DNA from 3 places in the Actinomadura rugatobispora genome. Region 3 is predicted to be linked to each of the others. Evidence: riboswitches for the same ligand, from Rfam matches in the RefSeq annotation. Region 3 holds a riboswitch; each other region holds the start of a gene.

Region 1 (5,744 bases), 3.2 Mb from region 3:
GCGGGGGAAGGGCCCCGGGGGCCAGCGGGGCGACCCATGCGCCGCCGCCCGGCCCGGTCAGCCTCAGCCGCGCCGTACGGCCCGGACGCGCCCGCCCCGACGCGCGCATCGCCTGCGGCAGCATCGGCACCGCCATCTCGACGATGAGCCGCAGATGCCCGCCCGGCGGCGGCTCGGCGGGGCGGCCCACGACGGCGCGGATGTCGTCGGCGTGCGTCCAGGTCTCGAACGTCCGCTGCACCAGCCCGGTGCGCGCCGGAGCGCGGACCGGCCGGGCCCCGGCCAGCGACGCCTCGCGCTCCAGTAGGCGCACGTCGGCGCCGAAGCCCCGCACGACGGCGTCGGCCTGCGCCCGCCACACCCCGCGCGGGCCGGGGGCCGCGCGCGCCGGGACGAGCCCGAGATCGCCCGCGAACGCCGCGTCGTTCCCGATCAGATGGTCGACCAGGCGCCGGACTGAGCCGTACCCGGGCAACTCGGGCAGCGGCGCCCGCCAGTCGGCGGCCGTCAGCGAGGCCAGCAGCGCGTCCATGCGCGCCACCTGCCGCGCGTACGCGCCCGCCAGTTCCTCGGACACGCCTACCGCGACGCCCGCGCGGCGTCTGCTCAGCGCGGCCGACAGCACCGTCGCGCGCAGTTCCGCCGGCGGCGCGGCCGATGTGACCGCCGCCAGCAGCCCAGCGGTGTCGCGGAGCCGGACGGCCTCCTCGGAGCAGCCCGCGCAGGAGGCGACGTGCTCGGCGATCCGGGCGGCCTCTTCGGGCGGGCAGGAGTCCAGTGCCCAGGCGGCGAGAGCCCCGTCCACGTCAGGATGTCCTTCCTCGCTCAAGCCCGGCCTCCTTCCGAAAGTACGCCGCCCCCGCCCGTTCCACCAGTCGCCGGTACGTGCGCGGGCACCGCGCCCGCGGCCGCGCGGGCGCTCACGAGGTGAGCCCTTCGCTTTCCAGTTCGCGCGCCAGCCGCGCGAGCGCGCTGCGGATCCGCGACTTGGCCGTCCCCTCCGGGATCCCCAGCCGTGCCGCAACCTCGCGGTAGGTCAGGCCGTGGTAGTAGGCCAGTTCCAGGACCTCGCGCAGATTCGGCGGAAGGCCCTGTAACCCGCGCCGCACCCCGGCCGCCAGCTCCCCTTCGAGGACTTCCTCCTCCACGCCGGGCCGCCCGTTGCCGTCCGGGGCCGTGACCGGAGGCGGCCGCCGGTGGCGGCTCTCACGGCGCACCCAGTCGACCGCGCGGCGGTGCGCCAGCGTCGCCAGCCACGTGCGCAGCGACCCCTTGGCCGGGTCGAACGCCAGCGGACGCTCCCACAGCCCGACGAACACCTCCTGGGTCACGTCCCCGGCCGCGTCCGCGTCCGCCGTCACCCGCCGGGCCAGCCCGAACACCAGCGGAGAGAACAGGTCGTACACCTCGGCCAGCGCCGTCTCGTCCCCGGCGGCGAGGCGCGCGCGCAGTTCCTCGTCGCGGGCCACCGCGGGTCCAGGCGCGTCCACCGGCTCCACCACCCGTCCTGACCGACCACAGGTCCGCGCACGCCGCGGCGGGCGGCGCCGCCCCATCCTCTCCCGATCCCGCCCGTTCGCGCAGCGGTGATCCGCCGGACGCGCGCGGACCCGCGCGGACCCGTGGCCGTCCGGCCGCTCAGTCGGCGATCGGGAGATAGATCCGGTTGCCGGCGGAGGTGAACTCCGCCGCCTTGTCGCGCAGCCCGGCCTCCAGCGCCTCGTCCTCCGGCAGCCCGTGCTCCCCGGCGTACCGGCGCACATCCTGAGTGATCTTCATCGCGCAGAAGTGCGGGCCGCACATCGAGCAGAAGTGCGCCGTCTTGGCCGGGGCCGCCGGCAGCGTCTCGTCATGGAACGCGCGCGCCGTGTCCGGGTCGAGGGCCAGGTTGAACTGGTCCTCCCAGCGGAACTCGAACCGGGCGTCCGACAGCGCGTCGTCCCAGGCCTGCGCGCCCGGATGGCCCTTGGCCAGGTCGGCGGCGTGCGCGGCGATCTTGTAGGCGATCATGCCCGCCTTCACGTCGTCGCGGTCGGGCAGCCCCAGATGCTCCTTGGGCGTCACGTAGCACAGCATCGCGGTGCCGTGCCAGCCGATCATCGCGGCGCCGATCGCCGAGGTGATGTGGTCGTACCCGGGCGCGATGTCGGTCGTCAGCGGGCCCAGCGTGTAGAACGGCGCGTCGTCGCACCACTCCCGCTGCCGGTCCACGTTCTCCTTGATCTTGTGCATCGGGACGTGGCCGGGGCCCTCGTTCATCACCTGGTTGCCGAACTCCGCCGCGATCCGGGTGAGCTCGCCCTGCGTGCGCAGCTCGGCGAACTGCGCCTCGTCGTTGGCGTCGGCGACGCAGCCCGGCCGCAGCCCGTCGCCCAGCGACCAGGTGATGTCGTAGGCCGCGAAGATCTCGCACAGCTCCCGGAAGCGGGTGTAGAGGAAGTTCTCCTCGTGGTGCGCCAGGCACCAGGCCGCCATGATCGACCCGCCCCGGGACACGATGCCCGTCCTGCGCCGCGCGGTCAGCGGCACGTACCGCAGCAGCACGCCCGCGTGCACGGTCATGTAGTCCACGCCCTGCTCGGCCTGCTCGATCACGGTGTCGCGGAAGACCTCGTAGGTGAGCGCGGCCGGATCGCCGCCGACCTTCTCCAGCGCCTGGTACAGCGGCACCGTGCCGACCGGCACCGGCGAGTTGCGCAGGATCCACTCCCGGGTGGTGTGGATGTCCCGGCCGGTCGACAGGTCCATGATCGTGTCGGCGCCCCAGCGGGTCGCCCAGGTCATCTTCTCGACCTCCTCCTCGACGGAGGACGCCACCGCGCTGTTGCCGATGTTGGCGTTGACCTTCACCAGGAAGTTCCGCCCGATGATCATCGGTTCGATCTCGGGGTGGTTGACGTTGGCGGGCAGCACGGCCCGTCCCGCCGCCAGCTCCGCCCGCACGAACTCCGGCTCGACGCCCTCGCGCAGCGCGACGAACTCCATCTCCGGGGTGATCTCGCCGCGCCGCGCGTAGGCCCGCTGCGTCACCGCCTCCCCGGTCGCCCGCCGCGGCCGTCGCGGCGGGAAGGCCGCGGCGTCGCGCAGCGGATCGCCGGAGCGCCGCCCGTCGTCCTCCGGGCGGGCCGCCCGCCCCTCGTAGGCGGCGGTGTCGCCGCGTCCGGCGATCCACGCCTCGCGCAGCGGCGGGAGCCCGCGCCGCACGTCGGCCTCGTAGGCGGGATCGGTGTACGGGCCGGAGGTGTCGTACAGCACCACCGAGGCCCCGTTGGTCAGCGGCACCTCCCGCATCGGCACGCGCAGACCCTCGCGCGAGCCGGTCAGGTACGTCTTGCGGGCAGGCCGAACCGAGCCGTCCTTGGTCATGACTGGATCTCTCCCTACGCCGGCATTACCCGGTCAGGTTCCAGCGGTCAGCGGCCGTGCCAGCCGCAATCTCAGCCCGGTTCGCCGGGCCCCCGCGATCTGTCGGGCACGACGTTAACCTTTCGCCCGCGCCGGCGTCCACCGGGGGCGGTTTGGGGGAGCGGGCCGGGTCGGGCAGGATTGCTGGTGTGTTGATCAAAGCCCGGGTGCGGGATGTGACGCTGGACACCCTGCTCGCCGGGGTCCTGGCGGCGGGGGCGCTGGCCGCCGCGGTGGCCTGGCCGGGCGTGCGGTCCCTGGACCCGCTCGGCGCGCTGCTGCTGGCCGGGGCGCACGTGCCGCTGGCCTGGCGGCGCCGCCGGCCCGGGCTCGCGCTGGCCCTGGTCGTCGCGGTGGCGCTGCCGTACCACCTGCTGCAGTACCAGCACCACGCCGCCGCCCCCGCCGAGGTGTTCGCGCTGTTCACCTTCGCGGTGATGGGACGCCGCGTGCGCACGGTGCTGTTCGGCACGGCCGCGCTGCTGCTGGTCTGCGCGGTGCTGTTCTCCATGGGCGCCAGCGGGCGCAGCGGGCTCGAGCAGATCGGCGTGATCGAGGCCATCGTCGGAGTGGTCGTCGGCGTGCAGACCTGGCGGGTTCACCGGGCCCGGCTGGCCGCGGCCACCGAGCGGGCCGAGCGCGCCGAGCGGACCCGCGAGGAGGAGGCCCGGCGGCGGGTCGCCGAGGAGCGCCTGCGCATCGCCCGGGACCTGCACGACCTGCTCGCCCACAGCATCACCGTGATCGGCGTCCGGGCCGGGGCCGCGGCGCACCTGGTGGCCTCCGGCCGTCCCCTGGACCGCGCCGAGATCGCCGGATGCCTCAACGAGATCGCCGCGACCTGCCGCGACACCCGCACCGAGCTGAGGGCCACCCTCCAGGTGCTGCGCGAGGCCGGGGACGGCGCGCCGGGGGCGGTGCCGCCCGGCGCGGCCGGCATCGCCGAACTGGTGGACGCCGCGCGGGAATCCGGGCTCGCCGCCGTCCTGGAGGAGCGCGGCGCCGAACGGGAGGCGCCCGAGGTCGGGATCGTGGCCTACCGGATCGTCCAGGAGGCGCTGACCAACGTGGTCAAGCACGCCCGGGCCGGCTCGGTCGAGGTCCTGCTGGAACGCGCCGCCGGGAACCTGCGGATCACCGTCGCCGACGACGGCCGCGGACCCGCCGCGCCGGGCGGTGCAGGTGCCGGGGCCGACGCGGGCGCCGGGACGGGCGCGGGCTTCGGGATCGTCGGGATGACCGAGCGCGCCCGCAGCGTCGGCGGAACGGTCGAGGCCGGACCCGGCCCCGCGGGCGGGTTCGTCGTGGCGGCCGTGCTCCCGCTCGGCGCCGGCGACGGCACGGGCGGTGACCGGCACGCCCGTGACCAGGGCGCCGGCCGCCCCGCCGACGCCCGGTAGGCCGGGGCCGCCGGCCCCGGAGGGGGGCCGGGGCGCCGAGGGCCTCGCCCACCCTGACGATAAGGTCGGGGCATTGGGGGATAGGGGAGGCGACGCGTCAGTGAGCCCTGATGTCGACAGGCCACCGGAGCCGGGCGGGGGCCCGGTCCCCGAGACCGGGTCGGCCGCTGCGGCGGAGGCGGTGTCGGGACGGATCTGGACGGTGCCGAACGCGCTGAGTTTCGCCCGGCTGCTGGGCGTGCCGCTGTTCCTGTGGCTGGTCCTGATCGAGGCCGACTGGTGGGCCCTGGGCGTGCTGGTGTTCGCCGGCCTGTCGGACTGGCTGGACGGCAAGCTGGCCCGCGCGCTGGAGCAGACCAGCAAGCTGGGCACCGTGCTCGACCCGGCCGCCGACCGGCTCTACATCCTGGCGACCCTGGCCGGGCTGACGGTCCGCGACATCATCCCGCTGTGGCTGGTGGCCGTGCTGGTCGCCCGGGAGGCGGCGATCGTCCCGATCGCGCCGATCACCCGCAGACTGGGGTACTCGGGCACGCTGCCGGTGCACTTCGCGGGCAAGGCCGCGACGCTGTGCCTGCTGTACGCCTTCCCGCTGCTGCTGCTCGGCGACCACGAGGGCTGGGCGGCCACCGCCGCGAAGGTCATCGGCTGGTCGTTCGCGATCTGGGGGACGTTCCTGTACTGGTGGGCGGCCCTTCTCTACTGGGAGCAGACGCGGCGACTGGTGCTGGCCGGCCGCGCCGGCCCCCCGGGGCCCCCGCCGCGCCCGCCCGGAGAGAGCGACCCGGGCCGCCCGCCCGGCGAGACCGATCCGGGACCTCCGGCCGGCGACCCGAAGGGAGCGCGGACACCGCGATGAAGGCCGTTGTGATGGCGGGCGGCGAGGGGACCCGGCTGCGCCCGATGACCGCCAACCAGCCCAAGCCCCTGCTCCCTCTC
Region 2 (5,744 bases), 3.4 Mb from region 3:
GCCGTACGGACCGTGCCGCCGTGCTGGAAGTCCAGGTAGAGCCGGTACGCGCCGGTGCTCGGCACCTCAGCGTAGAAGGTGATCGACGGCCCCGGCCGGGTCTTGCCGTCGCCCGGCTCGCCGTCCGGGTGGACGTGCAGGTAGGCCAGGTCCCGATCGCGCAGCGCCACCAGGTGGCCGTACGCCTCCAGGTACGGCTCCAGGTCGGTGACCGGTTCACCGTCCTTGCTCACGGTCAGGGTCAGCTTGCTGGAGCGGCCCGGAACGAGTCGCCCGTCCAGCTTCACCTCGTAGCCGTCGACCTCGGCGACCTGTCCGGCTTCCGGCAGCTTCCGCGGCCGGTAGTCGCCGGGGGCGGTGACGTCGGTGCCCAGGGTCAGCTGCTTCTTGGCGCCCTCGGGCTGGACGTCGGTGAAGAACCGGTAGGCGCCCGGGTCGGGCAGGGTGAGCGGGATCGTCCAGACGCCGCCGCCGGCCTCGGCCGGGTGCAGGTGCTGGAAGCCCGACAGGTCGCGGCGAGCGATGATCAGGTGCAGCTTCTTGCCGTGCAGCAGCGTGTACCGCGTGACGGGCTTGCCGTCCGGGCCGTCCACCGTGAAGCGGAAGTCGGTCTTCTCGCCCGGCTCGACCGTGGTGGTCTCCGGCCGGAGGGTGTAGCCGTCCTGGGAGACCTGGAGGCCGCCGGGTACGGGGGAGGGGGTATCGCCGCCGGAGGTTCCGTGGCCGCCGCCGTGTCCCCCGCCGGCCTGCGCGCCGCCGCCCGTCCCGTGACCGCCGCCGCCCTTGTGCTGCGCGGTCTCGGTGGTGGCGCCCACGGGGCCGACGACGGTGCCGGCCCCGAGGGCGCCGCCGAAGACGGCGGCCAGGCCCAGGGCGTACGCTCCCAGCTTGGTCGCGGTGTTCATCTCATCCTCACGCCTTCAGTTCGTATCCGGCCTCCTCGACGGCCGCCCGGACCTGGGCCACGTCGAGGGGCGCTGCGCTGGTCACGGTCACCCGGCCGGTCGCGAGGTCGACGGCCACCTCGCTCACGCCGGCGACCTGGCCCACCTCCTCCTTGACCGAGTTCACGCAGTGCCCGCAGGTCATTCCGGTGACGGTGTAGGTGGCGGTGCTCATCGGCACTCCCTCTCTATTTACCCCTGGGGGGTATCTGACGGTTCTGATGGTGGCACAACGTTCACGACATGACAACCCGTACCCCCTAGGGGTTATTTCGCGATCCGGGTCACATCGCCGCCGCGGAGACCGGGCGCGCACCCGCCCCGCGGGGTCGTCCACGAAGTTATCCACACCCCCGCGACCGGGCGAGTGGACGATCTTCATGGAATTTTGTCCCTGTTTGCTGAGCTCTATCCCCTGAAAGTGTCGAACACCCGGGCCCGCGCCCGGTCGTCCACAGTGTTGTCCACAGGTTTCCACAGGGTTGTGGACACCTCCGTCACGGATACTTGAGCCATGCCTGAACTACCCGAGGTCGAGGCGCTCGCCGGATTCCTGCGCGAGCGCGCGGCCGGACACGCCGTCGCCCGAGTCGATGTTCTCGCCATCTCCGCCCTGAAGACGTACGACCCGCCGGTCACCGCGCTCGGCGGCCTGACCGTCACCGGCGTCGCCCGCCACGGCAAGTTCCTCGACATCGACGTGGACGGGCTGCACCTGGTCGTCCACCTGGCCCGGGCCGGGTGGCTGCGGTGGCGCGAGGAGATGCCCGCCAAGCCCGCGCGGCCCGGCGGCAAGAACCCGCTCGCGCTGCGCGTCCACCTCGACGACGGCTCCGGCTTCGACCTCACCGAGGCCGGCACCAAGAAGGGCCTGGCCGTCTACGTCGTCCGCGACCCGCGGGAGGTCCCGGGCGTGGCGACGCTCGGCCCCGACCCGCTGGACGAGGCGTTCACGCCCGAGGCGCTGGCGGCGATCGTCGGCGGCAAGCGCACCCAGATCAAGGGGCTGCTGCGCGACCAGAAGGTCGTCGCGGGCATCGGCAACGCCTACTCCGACGAGGTGCTGCACGTCGCGCGGATGTCCCCGTTCAAGATCGCCTCATCGCTGACCGAGGACGACGTGCGCACCCTCCACGAGGCGATCGTCGGGACGCTGCGGGACGCGGTCGAGCGCTCCCGGGGCCTGGCCGCCCAGGACCTCAAGGGCGAGAAGAAGACCGGGCTGCGGGTGCACGCCCGTACCGGCGAGAAATGCCCCGTCTGCGGGGATGTGATCCGCGAGGTGTCGTTCGCCGACTCGTCGCTGCAGTACTGCCCGACCTGCCAGACCGGGGGCAAACCGCTCGCCGACCGCAGGATGTCCCGCCTCCTGAAGTAGCCGCCGGGCCCGGGTCGGCGGGCTCGGCGGCCGGGGAGTGCGGTTGGCGGGGTCGTCGTCGGCGGGGTGTGGTCGGCGGGGTCGTCGTTCTGTCGGGCGAACGGGCTGTCAGCGGACCTTCGGCACGTCGCCCAGGAGCGGGGCGACCTGCGTCCACCGGTGCAGCTCGCAGCCGTCGGCGCGGGTGAACTTCGCGTCGATCGGCTTGTCGTGCCAGGTGCCCTTGACCGTGGCGATCTCCGGACCACCGTAGATCTTGGTGCACATCTGGTCGGGGGCCGTGGGCTTGAAGGGGTCCTTGGCCTTGGCCAGCGCGGCGCACGCCTGCTGGGCCTTCGGATGGTCCCCGCCCGCCGGATCGCAGCTCAGCGTCCAGGTCGTGGCCGGGGCCTGGGCCGAGGCCTTCACCTGGACGGTCAGGGTGTTCTTCGCCTCCGGGGACCCGGAGGGCTGGACGGACGTCGTGGCCGAGGGCTGGTCAGCGGGGTTGCTCGTGGCCTGTTCTGAGCCGCAGGCCGCCAATGACAGGATCATGGCGAGCCCGGGCGTCGTGAAAAGGAGCGTCCGATACCGCATGCGTGATTCGACGCGGGCAGGGTCCGCAGGGTTCCATGGGGGTGTGATGATTTTCGGGGACGATGTCCCGGCGGTTGACGCGAAGGACGTTCCGCAGGACGCGTACCTGCTGGATGTGCGGGAGCAGGACGAGTGGGACGCCGGTCACGCGCCCCGCGCGGTGCACATTCCGATGGGGCGGCTGAGCGACCGCGCCGCCGAGGTGCCGCGCGACCAGGAGGTCTACGTGATCTGCCGGTCCGGTGTCCGGTCGGCCCAGGTGACCGTCGCGCTCAACCAGGCGGGCTGGCTGGCCAAGAACGTCGACGGCGGCATGAAGCGCTGGGTGGAGACCGGGCGCCCGATGGAGACCGACTCGGGGGCACCGCCGTACGTGGCCTGACCACCGGTCTCATGGGACGAGCGAGGCGGGCGTGACGAATGTGCCGGACCGGGGGTGGTTCGGCCGGTTTCGCCTAGCTACGATTGGCTCGACCGATATCCGCGGGAGCTCGGGCCGACCGGGCTGAGAGGGCGACCTGTAGGGCGTCGCCGACCGCATGAACCTGTCCGGGTAATGCCGGCGTAGGGAGCGTGTCCCATGACGTCCAAGGCCGAACCGCGCCCCAAGAACGGGCCGCGCCCGCATGCCGAGGTGCCCTTCACCCTGGAGGAGCCCGCCCCCAAGGCCCTCGGCTTCTGGGACCAGGGCGCGTTCTGGGCCAACCTCGGCGTCAGCCTCTTCGCGTTCTCCGGCGCGTACACCGTGCTGGCCCCCGACGAGAACGGCCGGCCGACGCTGTCGATCGCGGCCGGGATCGTCGCGATGGTCGTGGGAACGGTCCTGGGCGGGCTGATGCTGGGCCTGGCCGCGGCGCCCGGCGCGCGCACCGGGCAGCCGGCGATGGTGCTGCTGCGCGGCCTTTTCGGCGCCCGGCTGTCGTACGTGCCGACCGTCCTCAACATCGCGCAGCTGATCGGCTGGGGCACGTTCGAGCTGATCGTGATCGCGGACGCGGCCCGGACGCTGTGGGACGGGATACCCCGGTGGGGGTACGTGATCGCGGCCGGGATCCTCACCACCGCGCTGACGATCTGGCCGCTGGGCTCGGTCCGGCTGCTGCGCCGCTACGTGACCGCCGCCGTGATGGTGGCGCTGGTCTACTTCTACGTCCAGCTGCTGCGCGAGCCGCTGCCCGACCTGACCGTGGGGTCGTGGGGCGGCTTCTGGATCGGGGCGGACGCGGCGCTGGCGGTGTCGATCTCCTGGGTGCCGGTGGCCGCCGACTACACCCGGCACGCCCGCAGCGCGCGCGGGGCGTTCGGCGCGGCCGCGGTCGGCTACTCCGCCACGCAGATCTTCGCCTACGTGCTGGGGCTGCTGGCGCTGGCCCTGGTCGCGGGGGACTCCTCCAAGGTGTTCGACCCGTTCCTGGGCGTGACGCTGGGCGTGCTGTTCTTCGCGGTGTTCGTGCTGCGGGAGGCCGACCAGTCGTTCGCGAACGTGTACTCCACGGCGGTGTCCATCCAGAACCTGATCCCGCGCGCCGACCGCCGCGTGCTGACGGTCGCGCTGGGCGCCGGGATCACCGGGCTGGCGCTGCTGCTGGACATCGGGGACTACGCGGCGTTCCTGTCCCTGATCGGGTCGGTGTTCGTGCCGATGCTGGGCGTGCTGGCCGCCGACTTCTTCCTCGGCCGGGGCCGGTGGCGGGCCGCCATCGGGACGGCGGACGCCGACCGGCTCGGCTGGGACACCTCGCGCAACGCCCCGTCCCGCTGGGGGATGATCGCGGCCTGGGCGATCGGCTTCGTGGCCTACCAGCTGATCTACCCGGGCGGGGTGAGCTGGTGGGCGGCCTTCTGGCAGGACGTGCAGGGCGCGCTGGGCTTCACGCCGCAGACCTGGATGAGCGCCTCGCTGTTCTCCTTCCTGCTGGCCGGGCTCGCCGCGATCCTGGTCGGCCGCCTGCGCCGCCGTTGACGGCCGGAGACCGCCGGTGACCGGCGTTTCGCCCGCTTTCCGTGCCCTGACGTGGTGTTCTTCCCTCAGGCCGGAAGGCGGGGTGGGAACTTTTCCAGGGCGGTTGCCCGGCGCGGCCCCGAGTCGCAGTGGCACGATGACAGACGTGCAGACCGTTCACGACCCGATCGCCCGCGCCGTCATCGAGTGCGCGGCCGACGCGATCGTGGCCGTCGACAACGGTTACCACGTCACCGTGTGGAACCCGGCGGCGGAGCGGATGTTCGGCTGGAGCGCCGCCGAGGTCATCGGCCGGCCGCCGCCGATCGTCCCGGACGAGCTCAAGGCCGAGCAGAACGCCGTCCAGGAGCGGCTGCTGACCCGGCGCACCGGCGAGGGCGGCGACGGCGGCCGCATCTCCATCGCCACCCGCCGGTTCCACCGCGACGGGCGGCTGATCGACGTGCGGATCGACACCAGCCTCCTGCAGGACGGCGACGGCGCCCCGCTCGGCTGGGTGGGCGTCTACCACCCGGTCGAGGAGGACGAGGTCGCCCAGCACCACACCGCCGAACGGGCCCGGCTCGTGCGCCGCCTCAACGACATCGTCGCCGACCTCAACGCCGAACTCGACCTGGGCGTGGTGCTCGACCGGATCACCGCCGCGCTGATCGAGCTGACCGGCGCCGACGCGGCCGGGTTCGTCCGGATCGAGGGCGAGCGGCTGCGGCTGGTCAACATGACCGGGCTGCCCGACCACATGCGCGGCGCCACCGCCGACCTGCGCTCCAGCCTGGTCGGCGAGCTGCTGCGGTCGGGCCGGGCGGTGCGGCTGGCCACCGGCCGGCAGCGGCTGGGCGATCTGATCTGGTCGGAGCTGCCCGGACTGCACACGGTGGCGCTG
Region 3 (5,744 bases):
GTAGAGGCCGAACCACAGCACGCCCGAGGCGGCGATCCCGGGCCAGGCCGCCCGCGGCGGCCATCCCGCCCGGCGGACCAGGCAGATGACGGCCAGCGTCACCGTGCCCGACAGCAGCCGCCCCAGCGCCAGGGCGCCGGGGCTGTAGTCCTCGCCCGCGCTGCGGATCGACACGAACGCCGACGCCCACAGCACGACGGTGACGCCCGCGGCCGCCATGGCGAGTCGCCCGGCGGCCGATTCCTCCTGGTCCATGCGCCGCACCCTAAGTCGCTGTTTCTTCCACCGACACCGAACGATTCCGTGCGGTTGCAGTTGGACACGCCCAGTTTGAGGTGCGGCGATCTTTCAGGTCCAGCGAATATTTCTCCGGGGACGTTTTAACGATGCTTCACTGTCCGGTGGCGATGCCCTCCCAGGGCGAGGACGCCTGCGCGTAGCGGCGCATCGGGATCCGGCCGGCCTGCCGGGCCAGCCGCCCCGCCTCCACGGCGTGCCGCATCGCCGCCGCCATCCGCGCCGGATGCTGCGCCCGGGTCACGGCCGTCGCCAGCAGCACCGCGTCGCAGCCGAGCTCCATCGCCAGCGCGGCGTCGCTGGCCGTGCCCAGACCCGCGTCCAGGATCACCGGGACGCCCGCGCCCTCCACGATCAGCTCGATGTTGTGCGGGTTGCGGATGCCCAGGCCGGAGCCGATGGGGGAGCCCAGCGGCATCACCGCGGCGCAGCCCACCTGCTCCAGGCGGCGCGCCAGCACCGGGTCGTCGCTGGTGTACGGGAGCACCGTGAAGCCGTCGTCCACCAGCTGCTCGGCCGCCTCGACCAGCTCGATCGGGTCGGGCAGCAGGGTGTGCTCGTCGGCGATGACCTCCAGCTTCACCCACGGGGTGCCCAGCGCCTCGCGGGCCAGCTTGGCGGTCAGCACCGCCTCGCCCGCGGTGAAGCAGCCGGCGGTGTTGGGCAGCACCCTGATCCCGCAGTCGCGCAGCACGTCCAGCACCGAGCCGCGGGCCGACGGGTCCACCCGCCGCATCGCGACGGTGGTGAGCGTCGTGCCCGACGCCAGCAGCGCCTCGCGCAGCACGCTCATGCTGGGCACCCCGCCGGTGCCCATGATCAGCCGCGAGCCGATCTCCTCGCCCGCGATCACCAGCGTGTCGTCGTTCGCCCGGGGATCCACCTTCAGCCTCCCTGCACGGCGGTCAGCACCTCGAGCCGATCCGCCTCCGCCAGCGTCGTCGCGGCCCAGTCGGACCGCCGTACCACCTCGTCGTTGAGCGCCGCGGCCACGCCCGAGGCGTCCGGGCCGGAGCGCCCGGTCACCGCGGCGACCGCGTCCGCCACGGTGGTGTCCCCGGGCAGTTCGCGCGGCTCCCCGTTGACCACCACGTTGATCATCGTCGTCGTCTCCTCGGTCATGGCGCCGCCACCAGGCGGTCGGGGGTGAACGCGGCTCCGACCTCGGGCACCGTGCCCTCCAGCAGCGCCTCGGAAAGGATGTCCGCGCTGACCGGGGTCAGCAGGATGCCGTTGCGGAAATGGCCGGTGCCGATGACCAGGCCGGGCAGCGCCGCCGGCCCCATCACCGGGGCGTTGTCGGGCGAGCCGGGCCGCAGCCCCGCCGACACCTCCGCGAACTCCAGCTCGGTGATGCCCGGCAGCAGCTCGCGCGCGTCGCGCAGCAGCTCCCACAGCCCCCCGGCCGTCACCCGCGTGTCGAAGCCCATCTCCTCCTGCGTGGCGCCGACCACCACCTCGCCGTCCTCGCGCGGCACCAGGTAGATCGGGGAGCCCCTGACCACGCCGCGGGTGCAGCGCCGCAGGAACGGCACCCTGGTACGGAGCCGGATCACCTGCCCCTTCACCGGGCGCACGGGTGGAACGATCCCGGGCGGCAGCCCCTCCAGGTCGCCCGACCACGGCCCGGCGGCCAGCAGCACCCGGTCGGCGCGGATCTCGGCGCCGCCCGCCAGCCGCACCCCCGCCGCGGCGCCGCCCTCGACGATCACGGCGGCGGCCCGCTCGCGCACCAGCCGCGCGCCGTGCCGCTCCGCGGCGGCCAGCAGCGCCGGGGCCAGCCGCCTGGGGTCGATCGCGCCGTCCTCGGGGGCCAGCAGCCCGCCCCGCACGCCCGGCGCCAGCATCGGCTCCAGCCGACGGCACTCGCGGCCGGTCAGCGCCTGGACGGGGATGCCGAGCGACTCCTGGAAGCGGCGCAGATCGTCCAGATGCCGCAGGTCGTCGGCGTCGAAGGCGACCTCCAGGAGCCCGTCGGAGCGGTAGCCGGTCGGCAGCCCGGTGTCCTCCTCCAGTTCGGCGGCGAACGCGCCGTACCGGTCGCGGGAGGCCAGGCCCAGCCGCAGCAGCGGCTCCTCGCCGTAGTTCAGCTCGCTGACCGGGGTGAGCATGCCCGCCGCGACGGCGGTGGCGCCGCTCCCGGGGGCCGGGTCGATCAGGGTGACGGCGGCGCCGCGCGCCGCGACCCGCCAGGCGGTCGCCAGGCCGATGACGCCCGCGCCGATGATCGCGATGTCCATCCCGCTCCCTTCGCCGGCATGATCCGGATCAGGTCCAAGCGGTCGGCGGCCCGTCCTAGCCGCCCTCTCAGCCCGGTCGTACCGGACTCCCGCGCACTTTCCCCCCAAGCCTACGTCGCCCGCGGGTCGCTTCCGGCCGCCGACTAGGGTGTGCCGACATGGAGAGCGTGGTCGTGGTGGGCGGCGGGCTGGCCGGGGTGCGCGCCGTCGAGGCGTTGCGGGCCAAGGGATTCCAGGGCGAGCTGACCCTGGTCTCGGAGGAGCGGCACCGGCCCTACGACCGGCCGCCGCTGTCGAAGGCGGTGCTGGCCGGGGAACGGGACGACACGACCGTCGACGCCGACTGGGACGCGCTGCGCGTCCGGCTGCTGCTCGGCGAGCGCGCCACCGCGCTGCGCCCCGCGCCCGAGCCCGGAGGCGGCGGCACCGTCGCCACCACGGCCGGCGACCTGCGCTTCGACGGGCTGGTCATCGCCACCGGCGCCACCCCCGTCACGCTGCCCGGCGACGGGCCCCAGCGGGTGCTGCGCACCATCGACGACGCCCGCGCCCTGCGCGGCCGGCTGACCGTGGGCGCCCGCGTCGTCATCGTCGGCGCGGGCTGGATCGGCGCCGAGGTGGCCACCACCGCGGCCAGGAAGGGCTGCGCGGTCACGGTCGTCGAGGCGGCCGACACCCCGCTGGCCAACGCGATCGGACCGGAGGTCGGCGGGCTCACCGCCCCCTGGTACGCCGAGGCGGGCGTGGAACTGCGCACCGGCGTCAAGGTCGCCGCGATCGAGCCCGGCGGCCTGGCCCTGGCCGACGGCGACCGGATCGCCGCCGACGAGGTCGTGGTCGGCGTCGGCGTCCGCCCCCGGCTGGACTGGCTGGACGGCTCGGGCCTGCTCACCGAGGGCGGGATCGTCACCGACGCCGCGTTCCGCGCCACCGTCGGGGAGGGCCCCGCCCGCCGCGACATCGTGGCGGTCGGCGACTGCGCCGCCTGGTGGTCGGAGCGGTACGGCCGCCGCCTGCTCATCGAGCACTGGGACACCGCCCTGAACGCCCCCGACGTCGCCGCCGCGACCCTCCTCGGCCAGGACGCGTCCTACGACGCCGTCCCCTACTTCTGGTCGGAGCAGTTCGGCCGGATGGTGCAGTACGCGGGCCACCACCCCTCCGCCGAGCGCCTCGTCCACCGGGGCGACCCGGCGGGGGCCAAGTGGGCCGTCTGCTGGCTCACGGGCGACCGGCTTGAGGCCGTCCTCACCGTCGGCCGCCCGCGCGACGTGATGCAGGCCAGGCGGCTGATCGCCGCCGGAACGCCGGTCGACCCGGAGGCCGTCGCGGACCCGGACACCCCCCTCAAGGACGCGGTGCGGACTGGAGGGGACTCCTGAGGGTTTGAGCGACATGGGGGCGTGGTAGGCAGGGGGCGTGACGCAACTGCACGCAACCGTAGAAAGCGCTCTCGATCCCCGGACCGACTCCCTCGTCGGAGAGTGGCTCACCCTCAAGCAGGCGACCGAAGCCCTCGGGATCAAGCAAAGCAGGGTCAAGCAGCTGCTCAGCGAGCGCAAGCTGCTGGCGGTCCGCCGCGACGGCGCCCCGATGGTGCCCGCGGAGTTCATCAAGGACGGGCAGGTCATCAAGGGGCTTCCAGGCACGCTGACGCTGCTGTCGGACGCGGGCTTCGACGACGTCGAGACGCTGCGCTGGCTGTTCACCGCCGACGACACGCTGCCCGGCACCCCCGTCCAGGCGCTCAGTGAGAACCGCGGCACCGAGGTCCGGCGGAGGGCCCAGGCGCTGGCGTTCTGAGGGGCGCCACCGGACGGGGTCCGGCGGAACGCACATGACAGGATGACGGGGTCACGCGCGGCGGCCACGCCGCCGCGTGCGGCCCCGTCATCGCATTGATCGTCTCTCCCGACCGCGGAAGGAACCCGCCTTCACCGTGTCCAGGCATCTGCTCTCCGACCGCGCGGTCGCCCTGCGCGCCCGGCTCAGCCGGGCCCGCCTCTACCTCTGCACGGACGCCCGGGAGCGCCAGGGGGACCTGCCCGGCTTCCTCGACGCGGCGCTCGCGGGCGGCGTCGACATCGTCCAGCTCCGGCAGAAGGGGCTGGAGGCGCGGCAGGAGCTGGAGCACCTGCGGGTGTTCCGGGAGGCCTGCGACCGGCACGGGGCGCTGCTGGCGGTCAACGACCGGGCCGACATCGCGCACGCGGTGCAGGCCGACGTGCTGCACCTGGGCCAGGACGACCTGCCGGTCCCGGCCGCCCGCGCGATCGTGGGCGAGGACATCCTGATCGGCCGGTCCACGCACTCCGACGAGCAGGCCTCCGCGGCCGCCGCCGAACCGGGCGTCGACTACTTCTGCGCCGGGCCGGTCTGGCCGACGCCGACCAAGCCGGGCCGCGCGGCGCCGGGCGTGAAGCTGCTGGAGTACGTGGCGGCGCGGCGCGAGGTCCGCCCCTGGTTCGCGATCGGCGGGATCGACTCCGGCAACGTGGCCGAGGTGCTGGACGCGGGCGCCCGCCGGATCGTGGTCGTCCGGGCGATCACCGAGGCCGCCGACCCGCGGGCGGCGGCGGAGGAGCTGTCCCGGCGGCTGCCCGCGGCAGGCTGACCCCCGCGGCGGCCCTGACCCGGCGGGTGGGGCGGATCACTCGGTGCGCTGGATCACATCGGCGGTCGATCATGACCGCCGATGCCCGAGAATGGGGCCATGAGCCTGGGACCCGATGACGAGCGCCCGGTGGATCTGTCCGACGACGACCTGGAGATCCTGCCGGACCAGACCTCCGACGACACCGACGCCGGCTGGGGTGACTGGCGCGGCGGCGACGACGACACGCGCCTGACCGAGGACCGCCCGCCGCACTGGTGATCCGGGCCGCGGAGCTCTAGAAGCTCTAGAAGAGAATGCCCAGCACGAATCCGGCCGCCATGACGGCGGCGAGCGCCACCATCATCCGCCACCGGTAGCGCGGGATGCGCTTGGGCCGCGGCTTGGGCACGGGGGCCCGACCCTCCCGCAGCGCCCGCACGAGCTGGCGGGCGGTGGGCCGGGCGGCGGGGTTCTTGTCGAGGCAGCGCGCGGCCAGTTCGCGCAGCGGCCCCTCCAGATCGCCCAGGTCGGGCCGGCGGCCGGTGACCCTCCGCATGACGGCCGCGTCCGGGCCGGTGCCGAACGGCGGCTGCCCGGTCGCCGCGTACACC

The links. Region 3 has a riboswitch for thiamine pyrophosphate ahead of thiO (glycine oxidase ThiO). Riboswitches for the same ligand answer to the same signal wherever they lie in the genome.
Region 1: another riboswitch for thiamine pyrophosphate. It lies ahead of thiC (phosphomethylpyrimidine synthase ThiC); the one in region 3 lies ahead of thiO (glycine oxidase ThiO).
Region 2: another riboswitch for thiamine pyrophosphate. It lies ahead of ACZ466_RS20945 (purine-cytosine permease family protein); the one in region 3 lies ahead of thiO (glycine oxidase ThiO).

What each region holds. Positions count from the first base shown of each region.
Region 1 covers NZ_AP029191.1:11,280,273-11,286,016, reverse strand. Annotated here, with positions in the region: gene ACZ466_RS50580 (maleylpyruvate isomerase family mycothiol-dependent enzyme) at 1-829, opposite strand, end outside; gene ACZ466_RS50575 (RNA polymerase sigma factor) at 921-1,490, opposite strand; gene thiC (phosphomethylpyrimidine synthase ThiC) at 1,639-3,366, opposite strand; TPP riboswitch at 3,361-3,472, opposite strand; gene ACZ466_RS50565 (sensor histidine kinase) at 3,555-4,805, shown strand; gene ACZ466_RS50560 (CDP-alcohol phosphatidyltransferase family protein) at 4,987-5,664, shown strand; gene ACZ466_RS50555 (sugar phosphate nucleotidyltransferase) at 5,661-5,744, shown strand, end outside.
Region 2 covers NZ_AP029191.1:4,733,033-4,738,776, forward strand. Annotated here, with positions in the region: gene ACZ466_RS20920 (hypothetical protein) at 1-905, opposite strand, end outside; gene ACZ466_RS20925 (heavy-metal-associated domain-containing protein) at 913-1,119, opposite strand; gene ACZ466_RS20930 (Fpg/Nei family DNA glycosylase) at 1,459-2,322, shown strand; gene ACZ466_RS20935 (SSI family serine proteinase inhibitor) at 2,431-2,898, opposite strand; gene ACZ466_RS20940 (rhodanese-like domain-containing protein) at 2,948-3,280, shown strand; TPP riboswitch at 3,372-3,486, shown strand; gene ACZ466_RS20945 (purine-cytosine permease family protein) at 3,479-4,861, shown strand; gene ACZ466_RS20950 (PAS domain-containing sensor histidine kinase) at 4,998-5,744, shown strand, end outside.
Region 3 covers NZ_AP029191.1:8,085,640-8,091,383, forward strand. Annotated here, with positions in the region: gene ACZ466_RS36290 (DMT family transporter) at 1-255, opposite strand, end outside; gene ACZ466_RS36295 (thiazole synthase) at 392-1,180, opposite strand; gene thiS (sulfur carrier protein ThiS) at 1,183-1,419, opposite strand; gene thiO (glycine oxidase ThiO) at 1,416-2,537, opposite strand; TPP riboswitch at 2,526-2,640, opposite strand; gene ACZ466_RS36310 (NAD(P)/FAD-dependent oxidoreductase) at 2,696-3,919, shown strand; gene ACZ466_RS36315 (Rv2175c family DNA-binding protein) at 3,957-4,340, shown strand; gene thiE (thiamine phosphate synthase) at 4,477-5,151, shown strand; gene ACZ466_RS36325 (hypothetical protein) at 5,251-5,412, shown strand; gene ACZ466_RS36330 (serine/threonine-protein kinase) at 5,438-5,744, opposite strand, start outside.